DNA from 3 places in the Streptomyces sp. NPDC032822 genome. Region 3 is predicted to be linked to each of the others. Evidence: riboswitches for the same ligand, from Rfam matches in the RefSeq annotation. Region 3 holds a riboswitch; each other region holds the start of a gene.
The links. Region 3 has a riboswitch for cyclic di-AMP ahead of ACZ5VD_RS27230 (transglycosylase SLT domain-containing protein). Riboswitches for the same ligand answer to the same signal wherever they lie in the genome.

Region 1 (5,952 bases), on a different contig from region 3:
CGGGGCGGTGGCCTTGAGGGCGACCGGGTAGCCGAGGGTGCCGGCCGCGGCGACGGCGCTTTCGGGGGTGGGTGCGGGCAGCGCGCGGTGGACGTGCACGCCGTACTTCGCGAGCAGTTCGCCGGTCTCCTCGCCGCCCAGAGTGAGCCCCTGCCCGCGCGCGAGCAGCCCGCCGATCAGTTCGGCGGCCCCCTTCTCGTCGATGTCCTCGTACTCGGGGACCTTGCCGGGCTCGGCGGTGTCCCGTCGCCACTGGGCGTACTTGACGGCTTCGCCGAGGGCGCGGACGGCTCGTTCGGCGGCCGGGTAGGCGGGGATGAGGCGGGAGCAGTTCTCGGGGGCGGGCGGTTCCTCCGTCCGCTTCACGGACAGCCTGTCCAGCGCGCGGAACGGGTGGTCGCGGGCGACCTCGGGCGCCGTCGAGGTCGCCTGCGGGGCCGTGCTGGCGGCGGCCGACAACGCCTCCGCCAGCCCGCCCAGCTCCACGTGCACCACCAGGACCGGCTTGCCCGGTACCCGCTCCGCCGCCGACCGGAGGGCCTCGGCCAGGGCCGCGTCGCCGGGAGAGCCCTCGCCCACGGCCGGGATGGCGGTGACCACGACGGCGTCACAGGCGTCGTCGGCCAGTGCCGTGGACAGCGCCCGGTGGAAGTCCGCCGACGACGCCGCCGTGGTCAGGTCCGCCGGCGGCAACGGCCTGAGCCCCTCGGCCAGGCACGCGTCGTAGGTCAGCAGCCCCAGCGACTCCGAGTTCCCGAGGATCGCCACCCGGGGCCCGGGAGGGAGCGGCTGGCGGGCGAGCAGCAGGCCGACGTCGACCAGCTCGGTGATCGTGTCGACCCGGATCACCCCGGCCTGGCGCAGCAGCGCGGAGACCGTGGTGTGCGGCAGCCGCGTCGCCCGTACGGCGTGGCCCTGCGGTGCGGCGCCGCCGTGCCGTGCGCCCTGCACCACGACCAGCGGTTTCGCCGCCGCGGTGCGCCGGGCGAGGCGGGTGAACTTGCGGGGGTTGCCGATGGACTCCAGGTACATCAGCGCGACATCGGTGTCGGGGTCGTCGTACCAGTACTGGAGGACGTCGTTCCCGGACACGTCCGCCCGGTTGCCGGACGACACGAACGTGGACACACCGGTGAAACCCGTGACCCCGCCGCCGCGTCGGTGCAGCCGGGAGAGCAGGGCGATGCCGATCGCGCCGGACTGGGCGAACAGGCCGATCCGGCCCGGGCGGGGGGTCTGCGGCGCGAGTGAGGCGTTCAGCCGGACCTGCGGGGAGGTGTTGATGATCCCGAACGCGTTCGGCCCGATGATCCGCATGCCGTACGCGCGCGCGTGCCGGACCAGTTCACGCTGCCGCTCGCGCCCCTCGGGGCCGCTCTCGGCGTAACCGGCGGAGAGCACGACCAGGCCCTGCACGCCGTGCGCACCGCAGTCGGCGACGACTTCGGGGACGAGGTCGGCGGGTACGGCGACGACCGCGAGGTCGACGGTCCCCTCGATGTCCCGCACCGAGCGGTACGCGGGAACGCCGTCGAGGTCCTTCTGCTCCTCGGCGAAGGCCTTGTTCACGGCGTGCAGCCGGCCGGTGAACCCGGCGGCCCTGATGTTGTCGAGGACGCTGCGGCCCACCCCGCCCGGCGTGCGGCCGGCCCCGACCACCACGACGGACCCGGGGACGAGCAGCCGCTGCACGGACCGCCCCTCGGCGCGCTGTTCGCGCGCGTACTGCACGGCGAGCGAGCGGTCCGTCGGCTCCAGGTCGAACTCCAGGCGGACGACGCCGTCTTCGAAGCTGCGCTTCTGGGTGTAGCCGGCGTCCGTGAACACCTTGATCATCTTGCTGTTGGCGGGGAGCACCTCCGCGGCGAAGCGCCGGATGCCCCGCTCGCGGGCGACGGCCCCGATGTGTTCGAGGAGGGCGGAGGCGACACCGCGCCCCTGGTGGGCGTCCTGGACGAGGAAGGCGACCTCGGCCTCGTCGGCCGGGGCGGAGGCGGGCATGCCGTCGGCGCCGATGCGGTCGTAGCGTACGGTGGCGATGAACTCGCCGCCGATGGTGGCCGCGAGTCCCACCCTGTCCACGAAGTCGTGGTGCGTGAAGCGGTGGACGTCCTTTGCGGACAGACGAGGGTAGGGCGCGAAGAAGCGGTAGTACTTCGACTCGTCCGACACCTGCTCGTAGAAGCTGACGAGGCGATCGGCGTCATCGACGGTGATGGGCCGGACGCGCGCGGTACCGCCGTCGCGCAGCACCACGTCGGCTTCCCAGTGGGCGGGGTACTCGTGCCGGTCCGACGAGGTCTGCATGGGGCCCAGAGTACGGCTCGCGTACGACAACGGCGCGAGGCAGTCTGTGGGGGACGACAAGCCGGACCGAGGCCGCGGTCCGGCGACACACCGGGGCGGGACGAAGGACCGCCCGGGCATGCTTCACGATGTGGGAAACTGGTCTAGACAACCTGATACACCGAAGGGCAGCATCACATGGCTGAGCGCCGCGTCAACGTCGGCTGGGCCGAGGGCCTCCACGCCCGCCCCGCTTCCATCTTCGTCCGGGCCACCACGGCCGCAGGTATCCCGGTGACGATCTCCAAGGCCGACGGCAACCCCGTCAACGCGGCCTCCATGCTGGCCGTCCTCGGTCTGGGCGCCCAGGGCGGCGAGGAGATCGTCCTCGCCTCCTACGCCGAGGGTGCCGACGCGGCCCTCGACCGTCTGGCGAAGCTGGTCTCGGAAGGCCTTGAGGAGCTTCCCGAAACCGTCTGAGCATCCGATTTCCGATTGCATTGAAGGGCTCGTCCGAATGATCCGGGCGAGCCCTTCGCATTTCCGTCCGACGGGCAGCAGAAATAATCCCCCGCGAATTAACCCCTCTTTGTATACGGCGCCCGTGTTAATGCCGCAGGCTCGTCATGTTTACGGGATGTTGCGAGTTCCTCACACGCTCCGGCCGTTCCCCGCCGCCGGCGAACCGCAGCCGGTGGACCGCCGTCGCGCGCTCCGTGTGCAGCGCCGTGAGCGCTCGCGCGCGTTCGCTGTCGCCACGCGCCACCGCGTCCACGATCGCGCCGTGCTCCGCCCAGGACTCCACGGGGTTGGACGGCGCGTCCACCGTGTACATCCAGGCGATCTTGTGGCGCAGCTGGGTCAGCATCGCGGTCATCGCGGCACTGCCGGAGGACTGCGCCAGCGTCTCGTGGAACCAGCCCCCCAAGGAGCGCAGATCCTCGCTGTTGCCCCGCCTGGCCCGCTCCTGGCCCAGCCGGACCAGGCCGCGCAGCACCTTGAGATGGGCCTCGGTGCGCCGCTGGGCGGCCCGGGAGGCGCCGAGCGGCTCCAGGAGCATCCGCATCTCCAGCAGGTCGGCACCCTCCTGCTCGGTGGGTTCCGCGACGCACGCGCCCGCGTGCCGCCGGGTCACCACGAAGCCCTCCGCCTCCAGCGTGCGCAGGGCCTCCCGGACGGGGACGCGCGAGACGCCGTAGCGGCGCGCGAGCAGTTCCTCGGTGAGCCGGCTGCCGCGCTCGTAGACACCCGCGACGATGTCGTCCCGGATCGCCGTGCATACCGAGTGCGCCGGAATACGCATGACCGACCTCCGCTTTAATCCCCGTGAAACGTCGACGATTGACGTGTGTTCGGTGACTCTATTGCAATCAGCGGGAATTTCCGATGGCGGACCGGAATCCATGGATATTTTTTGGACAGACACCCTCCTGAAACGCCGAAAGCCCCGGCTCGGGGAGCCGGGGCTTCGGGATGCGGGCCGTGAGTCGTCAGACGTTCACACCGTGCGAGCGGAGGTAGGAGACGGGGTCGATGTCCGAGCCGTAGTCCGCGGTCGTGCGGGCCTCGAAGTGCAGGTGCGGCCCGGTGACGTTGCCGGTGGCTCCGGAGAGGCCGATCTGCTGCCCCGGGGTGACCGACTGGCCGACGGAGACACCGAGGGACGACAGGTGGCCGTACTGGGTGTAGGTGCCGTCGTTCATCTTGATCACGACGTTGTTGCCGTACGACCCGCCCCAGCCGGCCTCGACGACCGTGCCGGAGCCGACCGCGTGGACCGAGGTGCCGCTGGAGGCGTGGAAGTCGACGCCGGTGTGGCTGCCGGAGGACCAGACGGCGCCACCGGTCTTGTAGCCGGTCGAGACGTAGGAGCCGGAGATCGGCGAGACATAGGAGTTGAGGCGCTTGCGCTCGGCCTCACGGGCGGCGCGCTCCTTGGCCTCGCGCTCCTTCTTGGCCTCGGCGGCCGCCTTCTCGCGTGCGGCCTCCTCGGCCTTCCGCTTCGCTTCGGCCACCTCGGCGGCCTGCTTCTGCGCGGCGGCCTGGGCGTCGATCTGGTCGGCGACCGTGTCGCCGACGGTGAGGACGGGTATGAGACCGGTCTGTTCGACGGCGGGCTCGGCGGCGAGTGCCGGGGCGGCCAGCGTGCCGATGACGCCGGTGGTGGTGAGGGCCGCGACGCCCGCGGCGCGGGCGGTGGAGCGCTTGATCCGGCCGGGACGACGGTGCTTCCCGGTGGCGCAGGTGAACGCCATGTAGTGGCTGGTCCTTTCCTTCCTTCTCGCCTACCGGGTTAGCTGACGGGTTCGGAGCAGGAAGGTCTCCTACGGACCCCCTCGCGGTGCGCGCGGGCGTCCGATTCACCCCAGGGACTTGTGGTGTGGGTCCCCGGCTCCCCTGGCTCGCGCCATGCGGGGACTCGGCGATGACTGTCCGGTGCCACGGGTGCGGCGCGGTGTCTGACGGACAGCCCGGATGACGCTAAACGTGACAACTTTCAATCCCCAAACGGATCATGTCTTTTGTAGCGCATACCACAGGGCAGACAGGCAGCCTCTCCCCCAATTCGGGCATAAAGGGGCCCTGGTGACTCTTTGGTCACCAGGGCCCCCCGCGCGCGTGCCGCTATTCGGCGGTCACGACGGTGACTTCGCCGATGCCGAGGGCCTCGACGGGCTCCTTGATCTGCGCCGCGTCACCCACCAGCACGGTCACCAGGCGGTCCACCGGGAAGGCGCTCACGGCCGCCGCGGTGGCCTCGACGGTGCCGGTCGCCGCGAGCTGCTGGTACAGCGTGGCCTGGAAGTCGTCCGGCAGGTGCTGCTCGACCTGGTCGGCCAGCGTGCCCGCGACGGCCGCCGCGGTCTCGTACTTCAGCGGTGCCACCCCGACGAGGTTCTGCACGGCGACATCGCGCTCGGCGTCGGTGAGGCCCCCTTCGGCGAGCGTGCGGAGCACCGTCCACAGGTCCTGCAGAGCGGGTCCCGTGTTCGGCGTGTCGATGGAGCCGCTGATGGCGAGCATCGCGGCACCGGTGGGCCCTCCGGGAGAAGGCGCGGCGGAGCGCATGACCTGCCCGAACGCCCGGACGCCGTAGGTGTAGCCCTTCTCCTCGCGCAGGACCCGGTCCAGGCGGGAGGTGAGGGTGCCGCCCAGGCAGTACGTGCCGAGCACCTGCGCGGGCCACACGCGGTCGTGCCGGTCGGGGCCGATACGGCCGATCAGCAGCTGTGTCTGGACGGCTCCGGGGCGGTCCACGATCACGACCCGCCCGGTGTCGTCGGCGGTCACCGGAGGCACGGGGCGGGGCTCGGCCCAGGAGCCGGTCCAGGCGCCGAGGGTGTCGCCGAGCAGCGCGTCCAGGTCGATGTCGGTGAGGTCGCCGACGACCACCACGGTGGCGGTGGCGGGGCGCACATGCTTCTCGTAGAAGGCGCGTACGGCCGCGGAGTCGATGTTCTCGACCGTCTCCTCGGTGCCCTGGCGCGGCCTCGACATGCGCGAGGTCACCGGGAACAGTTCCTTGGAGAGCTCCTTGGCGGCCCGCCGGGACGGGTTGGCCAGCTCGTGCGGGATCTCGTCCAGGCGGTTGCGGACCAGCCGCTCGACCTCGCTGTCCGCGAACGCGGGTGCCCTCAGGGCGTCGGCCAGCAGACCGAGCGCCTT
Region 2 (5,952 bases), on a different contig from region 3:
AACACCGGGATCCGGACCGGGACATCTCGCTGTACATCAACTCCCCCGGCGGCACGTTCAGCGCGATGTCGGCGATCTACGACACGCTCCAGTACGTCACCTGCGACGTGGAGACCGTCTGCCTGGGCCAGGCGGGCTCGTCGGCCGCGGTGCTGCTGGCCGCGGGGACGCCGGGCAAGCGGTTCGCGCTGCCGAGCGCGCGGATGGTGATCCATCAGCCCGCGCTCACCGAGCCGGTGCAGGGACAGGCCAGCGATCTCGCCATCCAGGCCGAGGAGCTGACCCGCACCCGGACCCGGCTGGAGGAGATGCTCGTGCGGCACACCGGGCGGACGCCGGAGCAGGTGCACACGGACATCGAGCGGGACAAGATCCTCACCGCGCCGGAGGCGGTGGAGTACGGACTGGTGGACGAGCTCATCCCCAGCCGCAAGGCCTCGCGCCGCACACCCGGCCGGGGGTGAGCCGCGCATGCTGCCGGACCTGCCGCCGCTGCCCGCCCTGACGCGCGCCGAGGGTGAGCTGATCGACCGTTATCTCGACGCGGTCGACCTGCTCGGCCGGATCAACCCGGCCCGGCACGGCGACACCTACAGCGGTCTGCGCGCCGCCCAGGCACTGGTGACGAAGGCGGCCGAGCTGCGGGACGCGCTGGCGCTGATGCACCGTCGGGGCGAGCGCGAGGTGCACGCCGACACGCTGGAGCGGGCGCTGCGCGTGCTGGACGGGGAGCGCCGCACGGCTCGCGTCACGCTGCCGCCGCGCTCCGACAGTTGACGCCCCGCACCACCGGTCCGGCCGCGCGGCCCTCCCGAAGACGCGTCCGGACCGGCGCCGAAACGGACCAAACGGCGTACCCCCTAATGGGGGAGACGCGCGTCCCTTTTCCCGCCCGTCAGGGTTGCGCAACATGCGGAGACCGAAGGCGGAATGAGTTGTTCCGGTGCTGGTCCGGGGGTGCTCGGGGCCCTCGACACCCCTTCGAACACCAGGACGTCCACCCGAACGGGTGAGTGGTGAGTAACAACACAAATCCCCGGTTCCGTTGGGATTTTCGGACAAGCGTGGGCCAAGATCCCTGACTGACGACAAGCCCCCGCCGCAGCGGCGGGGCGATCCGGGCGGACGCCGAGTCCTGCCGCCGCACGGATGACCGGTCGACAGAAGTGGATCGGCAGGAGTGGAGGACCCAAGCACGACGGGTCGCCGGGACGGTCACGCCATGACCGGGTCGAGCAGCCCTTGGGGTGAAGCCGCAGCAGCGGCCGGGCAACTTCGCCAGCCCGAATCCGACAGGTCATCCTTCACAGGCGGCTGACGAAGGGTTGCGCATGACTGCGCTCAATCGTGTCCCGTCGCTGATGGTCCGGGCCGGTACCGCCTCGGCCCTCACCATCGCCGCAGTGGGCGGCTCCATCGTGGTCCCGGGTGTCGCCTCCGACGCCGCGGCCGCCACGCCGGCGACGAAGGCACTCAAGATCGCGGCCTCCAAGAAGGGCTCCCCGTACAAGTACGGGGCCACCGGACCAAGCCGCTTCGACTGCTCCGGGCTCACGCTGTACTCGTTCAAGAAGGCGGGCAAGAAACTGCCCCGCACGGCGGCCCAGCAGTACAACAAGACACACCACATCTCCTCCAAGGGCCGCAAGGCCGGAGACCTGGTGTTCTTCCACTCGGGTTCGAGCGTCTACCACGTCGGCATCTACGCCGGGAAGGGCAAGATCTGGCACTCCCCGAAGACCGGGGACGTGGTACGACTGCAGAAGATCTGGACCAAGAGCGTCTGGTACGGCCGGGTCAAGTGACCCTCCTGGAGGGGGCGGCGGCGGTCCGACCCGCCGCCGCCCTCTTCGGGGCTTCACGCAGGGCGCGTCGCGGAGCCTGACGTACGGCCCGAAGCGCGCTACGGCTCCTGCTGCCCCGCAGCCGTCACCGGCTCGGCCGGCACGGTCCACGGGAGTTCGATGAAGACGGTCTTGCCGCCCTCGCGGGTGGGCCGGACCCTCAGCTTGCCGCCGCACTCCGCGGTCAGCCAGCGGATGATCACCATGCCCCGGCCGTTGTCCTGTTGGACGGCGGCCGGCAGTCGTTGGGGGAAGCGCGGGTGGCTGTCGGTCACACCGATGCGCAGGTGTTCGTCACGGTCGAGCTCGATGTCCACCGTGAAGGTGGGTGACTGCCCGAAGGTGTGCTGTACGGCGTTGGTGGCGAGTTCGGAGACGATGAGCCGGATGGTGTCGGCCGCCTCCGTGTCCCCCGCCAGACCCCACTCGGCCAGGGTGGTGAGCACGTAGGAGCGGGCGGCGGAGACCGAGACGGGATCGCTCGACAGAGTGACGGATGCTTCCAGGTGGTCTGCCATGGCGACGTCGTCCCTTTCCCACAGGACCGTAGTCCGACACGAAGGCGGAGGTTCGAGTACGGTCCCGGACTGGTGCTTCGCCGCCAGAGTGCCATTACCGGAGCGGTCACGGGTGGCGATCCACCAAGATATGCATATATCTGTCGCTCGAAGCGGTGAACCCTGCGACGGCAGACCGTATATGGGTACCTCGGTTGGAGTAAGGAGTAGCCCCATGCAGAACGGACCCGCGGTGCGCCGCCGGAAGCTGGGTGCCGAACTGCGTGCGCTGCGCACCGGTGCGGAGCTCACCAGCGGTGAGGCGGCCCGGATGGTGGGCTGGCACCAGTCGAAGGTGAGCCGGATCGAGACCGGCGCCAGCGGGGTGAAACCGGCCGACGTCCGGTTACTCCTGGACGCCTACGGGGTGCACGACCCCCAACTGCGGGAGCTGCTTCTGATGTTGGCCGGCTCCGACGAGGGCGGCGGCCGGAGCCACTGGTGGCACGCGTACCGGGGGGTGCTGCCGCCCACCTACCGGGACTTCATCAGCCTGGAGTCACAGGCCGGCGCGATGCGCACGCTGGAGACCTCGGTCGTGCCGGGGCTGCTGCAGACCCCCGAGTACGCCCGGGCGGTGACGAAGGCGGCGGTGGACGGGCTGGACGACGAGAAACTGGACGCCCTGGTGGAGGTGCGGCTGGCCCGGCAGCACGTACTGCGGGCGGATCCGCCGCTGGAACTGAGCGCCGTCCTGGACGAGGCCGTACTGCGCCGGGAGGTCGGCGGCCCGGACATCATGGCGCGTCAGCTGGCCCGGCTGGTCGACGCCGCGCATCTGCCCCAAGTGCGGCTCCAGGTGCTGCCGTTCACCGCCGGCGCGCACATCGGCATCACCGGGCCTTTCGTTATCTTCTCTTTTTCGCGCACATCTGATCTGGATGTGGTTGTTCTCGACCACTTGACGAGTAGCCTCTATCTCGAACGGAAAGAAGACCTCCAGGCCTACTCGGAGGCCTTCAACACCCTTCAGTTCCACGCCCTTTCGCCCGAGGACTCGTTGGACTACATCGCCGGAATAGGTGACGGCGCGTAAGGAGGCACCATGTCTGCACTGCCTCGGCACGTACCTTCCAGTACCGATCTGCACGGACTGCGGTGGCTGCGCAGCAGCTACAGCACCGGAGCGAACAACTGCGTCGAGACGGCCCGACTCGTGGCGGGCCGTACGACCGGACTCCTCGCCGTGCGCGACTCGAAGAACCCGGCCGGACCCGCGCTGCTCTTCTCCCCCGGGAGCTGGGCGGGTTTCACGGCCGCGGTGCACCGCATCCGAATCTGACCGTTCCCGCACCACCTGACCGTTCCCGCACCACCTGACCGTCTGCCCGCATCGAGCGACATCCGGCCGTGTCACGCCGACTCATGGTCGTGTTTCGCCGATCACCCGTACAGCGCGTCCGATCTGCCCGTCGGAGAGATCCGCACGGGCGGTCAGCCTCAGCCGGGAGATGCCGTCGGGCACGGAAGGAGGACGGAAGCAGCCCACGGCCAGCCCCTCCGCACGACAGTCGGCCGCCCAGCGCACGGCCCCCTCCGGGGACGGTGCGCGCACGGAGACGACCGCGGCGTCCGGACGTACCGCTTCCAGACCCGCGGCGCTCAGGCGTGCGTGCAGTTCGGCGGCGACCGTGCGCGCCCGGGCCGCCCGCTGCGGCTCGCGGCGCAGCAGCCGCACCGCCGCCAGGGCCGCCCCCGCCGCCGCGGGGGCGAGCCCGGTGTCGAAGATGAACGTCCGGGCCGCGTTGACGAGGTGGTCGATCACCCGGGCGGGGCCGAGGACGGCACCGCCCTGGCTGCCGAGCGACTTGGACAGCGTGACCGTCACGACGACGTCGTCGGCGCCCGCGAGCCCCGCCGCGTGCGGGGCACCCCGGCCGCCGTCGCCGAGGACGCCGAGGCCGTGGGCGTCGTCGACCACCAGACCCGCCCCGCGCTCCCGGCACACCTGGGCGAGCGCGGCCAGCGGGGCCGCGTCGCCGTCGACGGAGAAGACCGTGTCGGACACCACGACGGCGGGGCCCTCGTGGGTCCGCAGCGCCTTGCGCACGGCGTCCGGGTCGGCGTGCCCGACGACCTGGGTGCTCCCGCGGGCCAGCCGGCAGCCGTCGATCAGTGAGGCGTGGTTGCCGGCGTCGGAGACGATCAGCGAGCCGTGCGGGGCCAGCGCGGTGACGGCGGCGAGGTTGGCCGCGTAGCCCGAGGAGAAGACGAGGGCCGCCTCGAAGCCGCAGAAGTCGGCCAGCTCGCGTTCCAGCTCGTGGTGGAGTTCCGTGGTGCCGGTGACGAGCCGGGAGCCGGTCGAGCCGCCGCCCCAGGTCCGGGCGGCCCGCGCCGCGCCCTCGGTGACCTCCCGGTGCCGGGCCAGGCCCAGGTAGTCGTTGCTCGCCAGGTCCAGCAGCGGCGAGTCGGAGGGGCGGGGGCGCAGCGTCCGTACGAGGCCGGCGCGGCGGCGCAGCTCTGCCTGCTCGTCGATCCAGGCGAACGCCATCGGCACTCCAGGGCATGAGGGGGCGGTGCCCGCGTTTTGTAGGCAGTTCACAGACACTAGCGGGACGACCAGGCACCCAGGATGTGGCGATACCCACACGTCGAAGCGTCTCTGTTGTGCGAACTCTCCTTGGCCCGGAGCACCTGCGTAGGACAGGATCGGCTCTCATGGACCTGCTGAACACGCTGGTGGACAAGGGGCTGCGGCGCGAGCTGCCGACCCGCGAGGAGGCGCTGGCCGTCCTCGCCACTTCCGACGACGACCTGCTCGATGTGGTGGCCGCGGCCGGCAAGGTGCGCCGCCACTGGTTCGGCCGACGGGTGAAACTCAACTACCTCGTCAACCTCAAGTCGGGCCTGTGCCCGGAGGACTGCTCCTACTGCTCGCAGCGGCTCGGCTCCACCGCCGGCATCCTCAAGTACACCTGGCTCAAGCCCGAGCAGGCGTCCGAGGCGGCGGCGGCCGGGTTGGCGGGAGGCGCCAAACGGGTGTGCCTGGTGGCGTCCGGGCGCGGGCCGACCGACCGGGACGTGGACCGGGTCGCGGGCACCATCAAGGCGATCAAGGACGGGAACGAGGGCGTCGAGGTGTGCGCCTGCCTCGGTCTGCTCTCCGACGGCCAGGCGGAGCGGCTGCGCGAGGCCGGCGCCGACGCCTACAACCACAACCTGAACACGTCCGAGGAGACGTACGCGGACATCACGACCACGCACACGTACGCCGACCGGGTGGACACCGTGCGCAAGGCGCACGCGGCCGGTCTGTCCGCCTGTTCCGGGCTGATCGCCGGCATGGGGGAGAGCGACGCGGACCTGATCGACGTGGTCTTCTCGCTGCGCGAACTGGACGCGGACTCGGTGCCGGTCAACTTCCTCATCCCGGTCGAGGGCACCCCGCTCGCCAAGGAGTGGAACCTCAGCCCGCAGCGCTGCCTGCGCATCCTGGCCATGGTCCGGTTCGTCTGCCCGGACGTCGAGGTCCGGATCGCAGGCGGCCGCGAGGTCCATCTGCGCACGATGCAGCCCCTCGCCCTGCACCTGGCCAACTCGATCTTCCTCGG
Region 3 (5,952 bases):
GCTGTCCACCGCGGTCTCCGCCGGCGGCGGCTACGCGCTCGGCCGGTTCGTGTTCCGCGGACGCGAGGCCATCTTCAAGATGATCCTCGCGGGCGTCCTCGTGCCGAGCATCGTGCTGGCCGTCCCGCAGTACCTGCTGCTGTCGAAGACGGGCATGGCCGACTCGTACTGGTCGATGCTGCTGCCGTCGATCCTCTCCCCGTACGGCGTCTACCTGGTCCGCATCTACGCGGCGGCCTCGGTGCCCACCGAACTCATGGAGGCAGCCCGCATGGACGGGGCGAGCGAGTGGCGGATCTTCTCGCGGATCGCCGTACCGATGATGATGCCGGGCCTGATCACGGTGTTCCTCTTCCAGTTCGTCGGCATCTGGAACAACTTCCTGCTGCCGTACGTGATGCTGGCCGACGACACCAAGTTCCCGCTCACCCTCGGGCTCTACACGCTGCTCGCCCAGGGCGCCTCGCAGCCCGCCCTCTACACCCTGGTCATCACCGGATGTCTGCTGGCGATCCTCCCGCTGATCGCGCTCTTCCTGGTGATCCAGCGGTTCTGGTCCCTGGACCTGCTGAGCGGCTCGGTCAAGGCCTGAGCAGTCGGCCGCCCGCAGCAAACCCCGCCCCGAACGAGGAACATGACCACCAGCGCGAACGGCCGCCGCAAGCCGCCCACCATCCACGACGTGGCCCGGGAGGCGGGTGTGTCGCGGGGTACCGTCTCCCGCTTCCTGAACGGCGGCCACTACGTCTCGCCGGCCGCCCGGCGGGCCGTCGAGGCCGCCGTCAGGAAGACCGGATACGTGGTCAACCGGCATGCCCGCAGCCTGAGTACGGGCCGCTCGGACTCGGTGGCGTTCCTCCTGACCGAGCCGCAGGAGAAGTTCTTCGAGGACCCCAACTTCAACGTCCTGCTGCGCGGATGCACCGAGCACCTCGCCCGGCACGACATCCCGCTGCTGCTGATGCTGGCCGCGACCGACGACGACCGGCGCCGGCTGACCCGTTACATCACCTCGGGCCATGTCGACGGCGTGCTGCTGGTCTCCAGCCACAGCGGGGACCCGGTCGCCGCCGAACTGCGCGCCGCCGGAATGCCGTTGGTGGCCTGCGGCAAGCCGATGGGGCTCGGCTCCAAGGTGAGCTACGTGGCGGCCGACGACCGTGACGGCGCCCGGGAGATGGTCCGCCACCTCCTCGACACCGGCCGCCGCCGCATCGGCATGATCACCGGCCCGCTGGACACCCCCGGCGGCACCGACCGGCTGGCCGGCTACCGCGAGGTCCTCGCCGAGGCGGGCCTGCCCTACGACCCGGCACTGGTCGCCGAGGGCGACTACCGCCGTGCCGGCGGCGAACAGGCCGCGCACCGGCTGCTCGACCGGGCCCCCGACCTGGACGCGGTGTTCGTCGCCTCCGACCTGATGGCCCAGGGAGTCGTCAACGCCCTGCACCAGTGCGGCCGTTCGGTCCCCGATGACATCGCTGTCGGCGGTTTCGACGACTCGGCCGCGGCCACCGCCGTCACCCCGGCCCTCACCACCATGCGACAGCCCTACGAGCGCATCAGCGCCGAGATGGTCCGCATGCTGCTCGCCCAGATCGCCGGCGAGGACACGGCCGGGGTGATCCTGCCGACGGAACTGGTGGTGCGGGAGTCCGCGTGAACGCACCGACGGCGGTGAACGCACCGACTGCCGTGACCGGAACGGATGTTCGCAACCGGAGCAGACGTCAATGCATGTGAATGCTGTAGCCGTCCGGTTCGCGTCGAGTCGGCGGGGCGTTCCATCCGTATTCTCTGATCATGGCCGCACCCACCGCATATTCACTCATCGCCACCGACCTGGACGGAACGCTGCTCCGAGGCGACGACACGCTGTCCGACCGGTCCCTCGCCGCACTGGCGCGGGTGACGGCGGCCGGTGCCCGGCATCTCGTGGTGACCGGCCGCCCGGCGCCCAGAGTGCGGCCACTCCTCGACGACCTGGGCAGCGAGGGACTCGCGGTGTGCGGGCAGGGCGCGCAGGTGTACGACGCCGGCGCGGACCGTCTGCTCTGGTCGGTCACCCTGGACAGGGAACTGGCCGAGACCGCGCTCGGCAAGATCGAGGCCGAGGTCGGCCAGGTGTACGCGGCCGTCGACCAGGACGGCGTGGACGGGCTCACCCTCATCGAGCCGGGCTATCTGATGCCCCACCCGACCCTGCCCGCGGTCCGGGTCGCAAGACGCGACGACCTGTGGCGCGAGCCCATCAGCAAGGTGCTGCTGCGCCATCCCTACCTGTCCGACGACGAGTTGGCGGCGACGGCGCGCGGAGTGATCGGCTCGCTGGCCACGGTCACCATGTCGGGGCCCGGGACCGTCGAACTCCAGCCATGCGGCATCACGAAGGCGACGGGGCTGGCGCTGGCCGCCGACCATCTCGGTCTCGGCCCGCAGCACACCGTCGCCTTCGGGGACATGCCCAACGACATCCCCATGTTCGACTGGGCCGCCCACGGCATCGCCATGGCCAACGCCCATCCCGAACTCCGGTCCGTGGCCGACGAGGTCACCCTGTCGAACGAGGACGACGGCGTCGCCGTCGTCCTCGAACGTCTCTTCCCGGACGGGAAGTTCTGACCGGCCCCGGGGATCACGCCCCGGGAGTCGGCCCCCGGGATCTCTAGTACGCGCCCCACACGTTGTCGATCGACCCGTACCGCGCCGCCGCGTAGTTGCAGGCGGCGGTGATGTTGGCGACCGGGTCGTACGGGTCCCACGAGGTGTCGGCCACGTGGTAGGCCTGGAAGGTGGGGTCGATGGTCTGGAGCAGACCCTTGGACGGGGTGCCGGCGGCGGCGTTGGAGTCCCAGTTGTTGATGGCGTACGGGTTGCCCGAGGACTCCCGGATGACGTTGCGGTAGATGCCGTCGTACGTGCCCGGAATGCCGTTCTGCGCCATGACCTGGAGGGACGCCCGGATCCAGCCGTCGAGGGTGTTGGAGTACCCCAGCGAGGTGGCGGTGGTCACGGTCGGGGTCGCGGCGGACGCGCTGGTCGCGCCGATCACCGGGAGGGCGAGCACGGCGGCGCCGGTGACGGCGACGGCGAGGGTGCGGGTGAGGCGGGTCGTCCTGGAACGACGGTGCTGAGCGGCAGCAGGCATGGCGAAATGTCCTCTCCGTCGCCTGCGAGGTGAGCTGTCGGGTGCGGGCTGGGAGGTGCCCGGCCGTGCCGCCCGGGTGGGCGGCACGACTTAACCCCGAGCCGTACCGGCGTGATCTCCGGTGCGGCGACTTACCTGGGTCCCCCGCTCCTGCCGTGCGAATGGTCGTCGATGGGTGGTCCGCGAGCGGCGGCAGGATTAGGCGTCCGCTCGACAGGCCGGGAACGTATGCGAGAGCACATGTCCGAAACAAGTAGCGGATTCACACATCACACCTATTGACCTTGGTCTGAGGCGTATGGGGTGCTTGATCCTTTGCGGTTGCCAAGACTCAACTGGCGCACGGCGCAAGGCGGGGCGGGGTCCGGCGGGAAGGGAACGCGGACGCGCCGAAGGGGGCGCGGAGGCGGTTGGAAGTGACCCAACTCACGGACATGCGCAAGCATGGCAAATCGGGCAATGTTCCCAACTCGGAGTCAACCGGCAGTGCGTGGGATCCGCTTCTCCCACGTCCGGTGGAAGACCACCTCGCCGCCGTCCGTGCAGACCACCTCGTTGGTGGTCAGGAAGTCCGTCTCGTCACAGCGGATCTCCGACCGGGTGCGGACCGTCGCGTCCCAGCCCAGCTCCGGCCGGCGCAACCGGACCGTCCAGTCGGAGCGGGTCCGGGCCGACAGGGGGTCCCGCTCGTCGATCGTGTACGTCTCCAGCGCGTCCTCGGCGAACTCCAGGCCGTCGGGGTACACCCGGGTGCCGCCGTAGCGCGGATCGACCTCCAGCCGCCACTCGCCCTTGGCCACGTCGCGGACGACCAGCCGCTCGGGGCGCGGCTCGTCCGGCGTGTCCGGGCTCCCTCCGGCAGCGGCCACGCCGCCGGTCACCCCCAGCGGCTCGGCCTGCTCGGGCTCCTCGAAGACGATCTCCTGCCCCACCTCGTGGCCGCGCACGGGCAGCTCCAGCAGGCTGCCCGCCGGGTCCAGGGTGAAGCCCGCCGCCGAGCCGGGCTGCGGCCAGATCCACGGCCAGTACGCGGAGGAGACGGCGAGACGGATGCGGTGGCCGACGGGGAAGACGTGCCCGATGCCGTTCAGCTCGAACTCGACGTCCTCCGTCGTGCCCGGCGCCCACGGCACGGCCTGCTCCCGCCCGTGCCGCGCCGACAGGTTCAGCACACCCCGGGTCACCAGGGTCGAGGAGCCGTCCGGGGCCACGTCGCAGACCCGGGCGATCACCTGACCGCGCGTCACCTCCGAGGTCAGCCTGAGCCGCACCCGGGGCCGCCCCAACACCCAGGTCTCCTCCTGGACTTCGAACTCGAAGCTCACCGACCGCGCGTCCTCCTCCCGCTGGTCGGGCGGCAGGTCGGCGTCGTTCCCGAAGGGGAAGAAGCGGCCGGCGTCGACGCCCGTGTGCTGCGGGGAGCGCACCGGGGAGGGGGCGCCCTGCAGGGCGTGCGCGACCATCGCGACGTTGGGGGAGGGCCAGGCCGGCTCGCCGACCCAGCGGCCGGGCAGGGTGTCGTAGACCGTGGCCGGGGGGTGGGAGTCGCTGAGGTAGGCGCGCAGCAGGGGTTCGTTCATGACGCCGGTGTCACCCGTGCCCGAGGCGCCGCGCGAATCGGGCTTGAGCCAGTGGTCCCACCAGCGCAGGGTCTCCTGGAGGAAGCCGATCGCCGGTCCCGGCGGCAGACCGCGGTCGGGGTACTGGTGGGACCAGGGGCCGATCAGGCCGCGGACGCGGTCGGAGGGCAGGTGCTCGACGAGCCGGAGGACCGTGTCGCGGTACGGGTCGTGCCAGCCGCCCACCGCGAGGACGGCGGCCTGGATCGCGCCGTAGTCCTCGCAGACGCTGCCGTGACGCCAGTAGCGGTCCCGGGTCTGGTGGTCGAGCCAGGTGTGGATGAGGGGTTCGACCCCCGCCAGGCGCTCCAGCCACATCTCCCGCCAGGCCTCGCCCGCATACCGCGGGTCCGGCGGCCGGGAGACGAAGGCGAGCATGGTGGCCGCCCAGGCGTGCATGTCCACCGCGAGGACGGAACCTCCCATGTAGTGCACGTCGTTGTCATAGCGGTCGTCGGCGGAGCAGACCGTGACGACCGCCTTGAGCGGCTCGGGTGCCAGGGCCGCGATCTGGAGGGAGTTGAAGCCGCCCCAGGAGATGCCGAACATGCCGACCTTGCCGTCGCACCAGGGCTGTGCGGCCAGCCAGTCGACGACCTCGACACCGTCGGCCAGCTCGGTCGCCGAGTACTCGTCGGTCGGCATGCCCCCGCTGTTGCCGTGTCCGCGCACGTCCACTCGTACGGAGGCGTAACCGTGGCCCGCGTACCAGGGATGGCGTTGCCAGTCGCGGGGTGCCGTCCAGTCGGTGAGGCGGTACGGCAGGTATTCGAGGATCGCGGGTACCGGTTCGTCAGTGAGGGGACGCCACACGCGTGCGTAGAGCAGGGTCCCGTCCGACAGCGGGATGCGGAGGTCCTGGTGGGCCGTCTCGTAGGGGAAGGACGTACGGATGTGCATGAGCGTGACCCCGTGAGTTCAGTGGACCGGATGCATGGTGCGGCGCAGCCAGGGGGCGGCCGCCATCACGGCCAGACCCGCGGCCACCGCGATCGCGCCGTTGACGCCGAAGTAGGCGGGCTGGGAGACGTCGTCGTAGAGCTTCACCGTCTGGGCCTGGATGCCGTTGGCCAGGGCGAGGGACAGGAACCAGAGGGACATGGTCTGGCTGGAGAAGGCGGCCGGGGCGAGCTTGGTGGTGGCCGACATGCCGGAGGTCTCCAGCAGGATGTCGCCGAGGCCGAG

Region 1: linked by a shared signal. The riboswitch ahead of ACZ5VD_RS39730 (M23 family metallopeptidase) and the one ahead of ACZ5VD_RS27230 (transglycosylase SLT domain-containing protein) in region 3 are both predicted to bind cyclic di-AMP.
Region 2: linked by a shared signal. The riboswitch ahead of ACZ5VD_RS11830 (C40 family peptidase) and the one ahead of ACZ5VD_RS27230 (transglycosylase SLT domain-containing protein) in region 3 are both predicted to bind cyclic di-AMP.

What each region holds. Positions count from the first base shown of each region.
Region 1 covers NZ_JBVIOL010000026.1:27,042-32,993, forward strand. Annotated here, with positions in the region: gene ACZ5VD_RS39715 (bifunctional acetate--CoA ligase family protein/GNAT family N-acetyltransferase) at 1-2,307, opposite strand, end outside; gene ACZ5VD_RS39720 (HPr family phosphocarrier protein) at 2,485-2,766, shown strand; gene ACZ5VD_RS39725 (GntR family transcriptional regulator) at 2,894-3,589, opposite strand; gene ACZ5VD_RS39730 (M23 family metallopeptidase) at 3,777-4,541, opposite strand; cyclic di-AMP (ydaO/yuaA leader) riboswitch at 4,555-4,721, opposite strand; gene ACZ5VD_RS39735 (M16 family metallopeptidase) at 4,912-5,952, opposite strand, start outside.
Region 2 covers NZ_JBVIOL010000003.1:606,387-612,338, forward strand. Annotated here, with positions in the region: gene ACZ5VD_RS11820 (ATP-dependent Clp protease proteolytic subunit) at 1-464, shown strand, start outside; gene ACZ5VD_RS11825 (hypothetical protein) at 472-777, shown strand; cyclic di-AMP (ydaO/yuaA leader) riboswitch at 1,195-1,328, shown strand; gene ACZ5VD_RS11830 (C40 family peptidase) at 1,332-1,805, shown strand; gene ACZ5VD_RS11835 (ATP-binding protein) at 1,904-2,362, opposite strand; gene ACZ5VD_RS11840 (helix-turn-helix domain-containing protein) at 2,577-3,437, shown strand; gene ACZ5VD_RS11845 (DUF397 domain-containing protein) at 3,447-3,683, shown strand; gene ACZ5VD_RS11850 (8-amino-7-oxononanoate synthase) at 3,765-4,892, opposite strand; gene bioB (biotin synthase BioB) at 5,060-5,952, shown strand, end outside.
Region 3 covers NZ_JBVIOL010000010.1:116,895-122,846, forward strand. Annotated here, with positions in the region: gene ACZ5VD_RS27215 (carbohydrate ABC transporter permease) at 1-592, shown strand, start outside; gene ACZ5VD_RS27220 (LacI family DNA-binding transcriptional regulator) at 635-1,663, shown strand; gene ACZ5VD_RS27225 (HAD family hydrolase) at 1,804-2,622, shown strand; gene ACZ5VD_RS27230 (transglycosylase SLT domain-containing protein) at 2,666-3,148, opposite strand; cyclic di-AMP (ydaO/yuaA leader) riboswitch at 3,153-3,326, opposite strand; gene ACZ5VD_RS27235 (CocE/NonD family hydrolase) at 3,625-5,667, opposite strand; gene ACZ5VD_RS27240 (peptide MFS transporter) at 5,686-5,952, opposite strand, start outside.